2 regions of the Bradyrhizobium sp. Leo78 genome follow, and region 1 is predicted to be linked to the other one. Evidence: predicted binding sites of a transcription regulator. Region 1 holds the regulator's gene; the other holds the start of a gene.
The links. The regulator PhoB, encoded in region 1, activates phosphate uptake and scavenging genes when phosphate is short. The targets are predictions, from matches to a motif close to TGTCATNNANCTGTCAT.
Positions count from the first base shown of each region.

Region 2: the regulator PhoB is predicted to act here: its motif matches at 952-968, upstream of AC5ZG1_RS03315 (alkaline phosphatase).

Region 1 covers NZ_JCAMOT010000010.1:209,875-212,075, forward strand. The annotation lists gene phoU (phosphate signaling complex protein PhoU) at 1-436, shown strand, start outside; gene phoB (phosphate regulon transcriptional regulator PhoB) at 553-1,260, shown strand; gene AC5ZG1_RS16005 (GcrA family cell cycle regulator) at 1,381-1,896, opposite strand.
Region 2 covers NZ_JCAMOT010000002.1:184,456-186,656, reverse strand. The annotation lists gene argG (argininosuccinate synthase) at 1-863, shown strand, start outside; gene AC5ZG1_RS03315 (alkaline phosphatase) at 1,056-2,201, shown strand, end outside.

The sequences.
Region 1 (2,201 bases):
CCTCGAGCGGATCGGCGACCTCGCCAAGAACATGGGCAAGCGCGTCGCCGCGCTGGAGAACGACTTCCAGCCGCTGAAGTTGATCCGCGGCCTGGAGCACATGACCGACCTCGTGCTGTCGCAGGTCAAGTCCGTGCTCGACGCCTATGCCGCGCACGATCTGCCGGCGGCGATGAACGTCTGGAAGAGCGACGAGGAGGTGGACGCGATCTGCACCTCGCTGTTCCGCGAGCTCCTCACCTACATGATGGAAGATCCGCGCAACATCTCGTTCTGCATCCACCTGATGTTCTGCGCCAAGAATATCGAGCGGATCGGCGACCACGCCACCAACATCGCGGAAACGGTCTTCTACATGATCGAGGGTCAGCAGATCACCGACAAGCGGCCGAAGGGGGATATGACGACGTTCGCCACGACCGTTCCGGGCAACTAGAGCAACATCCGGAAAGTCGACGCCGGCTTTCCGCCAAGATCCTGCTCAAACATCAAAGGAAGAGTGGGATGACGATTCAAGCAGAGAGTCATCCCGCTATAGGAGAAGCCAAGCCGATGAGCGCACGCATTCTGGTGGTCGAAGACGAAGAAGCGCTGACGACGCTGTTGCGCTACAATCTCGATGCAGAAGGCTATGATGTCGAAACGGTCGCCCGTGGAGACGATGCGGACACAAGGCTCAAGGAACGTATTCCCGACCTTGTCGTGCTCGACTGGATGCTGCCGGGACTCTCCGGCATCGAGCTGTGCCGCCGTCTGCGGGCGCGGCCGGAGACCAAGCAGCTCCCGATCATCATGCTGACCGCGCGCGGCGAGGAAAGCGAGCGCGTGAGGGGGCTGGCGACCGGTGCCGACGACTACATCGTCAAGCCGTTCTCGGTGCCTGAACTGCTCGCGCGGGTGAAGGGCCTGTTGCGCCGGGCAAGCCCGGAGCGGCTCGCCACCGTGCTCACCTATGGCGACATCGAACTCGACCGCGAGAAGCGCCGCGTTGCGCGCTCGGGCCGCCCGATCGATCTCGGCCCGACCGAATATCGCCTGCTGGAGTTCTTCCTGGAGCATCCCGGCCGCGTGTTCAGCCGCGAGCAGCTGCTCGACAGCGTTTGGGGCCGCGACATCTATATCGACGAGCGCACCGTCGACGTTCACATCGGCCGCCTGCGCAAATTGCTCAATCCCGGCCGCGAGCAGGACCCGATCCGCACCGTCCGCGGCGCGGGCTACGCGCTCGATGATCGCTTCGCGAAGGCCGAGCAGTCGTAAACCGGCGACCTCAATCCGTAGCCCGGGTGCAGCAAAGCGTAACCCGGGGAAATTTGGACCTGCCGATACAGCGTTCCCGGGTTGCGCTGCGCTCCACCCGAGCTACGATCCGTCGTCGGCTTACTTGCCTTGTGACGGCTTGACCGTCGGACGGCGGCGGTCAGCCGCCGGCTGGTAGGCGATGCGGGAGTGGTGCGCGCAATAGGGCAGGCCGGGAAGCGCCTTGCCGCCGCAGAAGAAGAATTCCGGGCTCGAGGGATCGCCGACCGGCCAGTGGCAGGTGGCCTCGTTCAATTCGAGCAGCGACAGCCGCTGGCTCATCGGTACGACATTGTCGTAGGCGATAGGGTCCGCTTCCACCTCCACCTCGAAGGCGTGGGCGAGCGCGGTGTTGCCGCGGGAGACCGGACGTGCCACGCGCATCATCGGCTGTGCGGGACGCGCCTTGCGCTGCCGCGGCGCGGCTGCAGCAGGACTCTTGGCGCGGCCCGAGAGGCCGAGCCGGTGCACCTTGCCGATCACCGCATTGCGGGTCACGTTGCCCAGTTCCGCAGCGATCTGGCTGGCCGAAAGGCCACCTTCCCAGAGCTTTTTCAACTGCTCGACGCGTTCGTCGGACCAGGTCAATACCGTCATCGCATCTTTCCCTTCGCGTTGCGCCGGCCGATCCTGGGACAGCGCTGCGATGCCTAATCTCAAAAATCCCTGCGGGCAGAATCCCTTAAGGCTCGCCGGGCACGAAAACCGCACCCGAACGTGTACGCCGCACACAAAGGACTCTAAGGGATCAAAACTGCCGCACGAGATGTCGTACCCGACAGGCCAGACGCTACAATATGGCGTGACTCTGGCGCAAGAGTCCGCGCCTATGCGTCCACATGTTCCGACATTTAGGGATTGCAATCGGGCTTTTCCACCACACCGGAAAACTGCGGATTACC
Region 2 (2,201 bases), on a different contig from region 1:
ACCAGCAATTCATCGACGAGCTCGGCGGCCGCGCGGAAATGTCGGCGTTCATGACCGCGCAAGGGTTCGCCTACAAGATGAGCGCCGAGAAGGCGTATTCGACCGACAGCAATCTCCTCGGTGCAACCCACGAGGCCAAGGATCTCGAGAGCCTGCAAAGCGGTATCAAGATCGTCAATCCGATCATGGGCGTGCCGTTCTGGCGCGACGACTGTGTCGTCAGGGCCGAACAGGTCACCGTGCGCTTCGAGGAAGGCCAGCCCGTCGCGCTGAACGGCCAGACTTTCCCGGACCCGGTGGCGCTGTTCCTCGAGGCCAACGCCATCGGCGGCAGGCATGGTCTTGGCATGAGCGACCAGATCGAGAACCGGATCATCGAGGCAAAGAGCCGCGGCATCTATGAAGCTCCCGGCATGGCGCTGCTGCACATCGCCTATGAGCGCCTGATCACCGGCATCCACAACGAAGACACCATCGAGCAGTACCGGATCAACGGCCTGCGCCTTGGCCGGCTGCTCTACCAGGGGCGGTGGTTCGATTCTCAGGCTCTCATGCTGCGCGAAACCGCCCAGCGTTGGGTGGCGCGCGCCATCACCGGTGAGGTGACGCTCGAGCTGCGCCGCGGCAACGACTATTCGATCTTGAACACCGAGAGCCCGAACCTGAGCTATCAGCCGGAGCGGCTGAGCATGGAGAAGGTGGAGGATGCGGCGTTCACGCCGGCGGACCGTATCGGCCAGCTCACAATGCGCAACCTCGACATCGCCGATACCCGCACCAAGCTGGATCTCTACGCGGAGACAGGCTTGCTGTCGCTCGGCGAGGGCTCGAACATCTTGAGGCTCGATAGCGACAAGAGCTGAAGCGTGTGAGCTCCGTAGCCCGGACTACGCTTGCGCTCCATCCGGGCTACGGACTGCGACGATCCATCGCCGGTATCCAGGCTCGATGTGTAATGGACGCGTCATTCGGCGCGGCTAGTCTCGTCGCCTGCGCGCCCGTGACCTCCGTACTGCAGCCGGACGGCGCGGGCGAACAATTGTGGGGCGCAAATCATGATCAAGCCATTTGCCGGTGCCGCTCTCCTCGTCCTGTTGTCCGGATCGCCGACGCTAGCCCAGACGATCTATCCGATCGACCGCGCCGACATCCTCGCCGGCGCCCATTTCGACTTCAAGGTCGAGTTTCCCGATCGCGTTGATCCGGCGAATGTGAAAGTCACGGTGAACGGCGCGGATTATTCCGCAGCGTTCGGCCAGCCCGGCACCTTCGTGGAGCACGAAGACGGCAAGGAGCAGTCGGCCCTGATCGTTCGCGACGTCGCATTGACCAAGCCCGGAAGCGTGAAGGTGGAAGTCTCTGACGGCGCACGCAGCCGCACTGTCGTGTGGTCGGTTTACGACACCGGTCCGCGCAAGGCCAAGAACGTGATCCTGTTCATCGGTGATGGACTGTCGCCGGCGCATCGGGTTGCGGCGCGTATGCTCTCCAAGGGAATTGCGGAAGGCAAAAGCCTCGGCAAGCTTGCCATCGACGACATGCCGCATATGGCGCTGGTTGCGACTGCCGGCTCCGATTCGATCATCACCGATTCGGCGAATGCGGCCAGCGCCTACGCCACGGGCCACAAGACCGCCGTCAACGCGTTGGGTGTCTACGCTGATCGCTCCACAAGCCCGTTCGATGATCCCAAGGTCGAAACCATCACCAGCGTCGCGAAGCGGCGGCTTGGTCTGGGCATCGGGATCGTCACCAACACCGAAGTCGAGGATGCCACACCGGCGGCAATGGTCGCGCATACCCGCCGCCGCGCCGCCTATGATGAGATCGTCGCGCAGCTCTTCGCCGCCAAGCCCGATGTCCTGATGGGAGGAGGCAGCGCGAATTTCCTGCCGCAAGCAGCAGCGGGAAAGCGCAAGGACGACATCGATTACATCGCCCGCTTTCGCGATGCCGGCTATCAGGTGGTGACGACAAAGTCCGAGCTTGATGCCTCGGCTGCGAAACCCGACACGAACAAGCTGCTGGGACTGTTTGCCTCCGGCAACATGGACGGCGTCCTGGACCGCAAGTTCCTCAAAGGCGGCAGCGTCGGCAAGTTTCCCGAACAGCCCGACCTGACCGAGCAGGTGCAGGCCGCGCTGAAAGTGCTGTCGAAGAACGATGCCGGCTTCTTCCTGATGGTGGAATCGGGACTGATC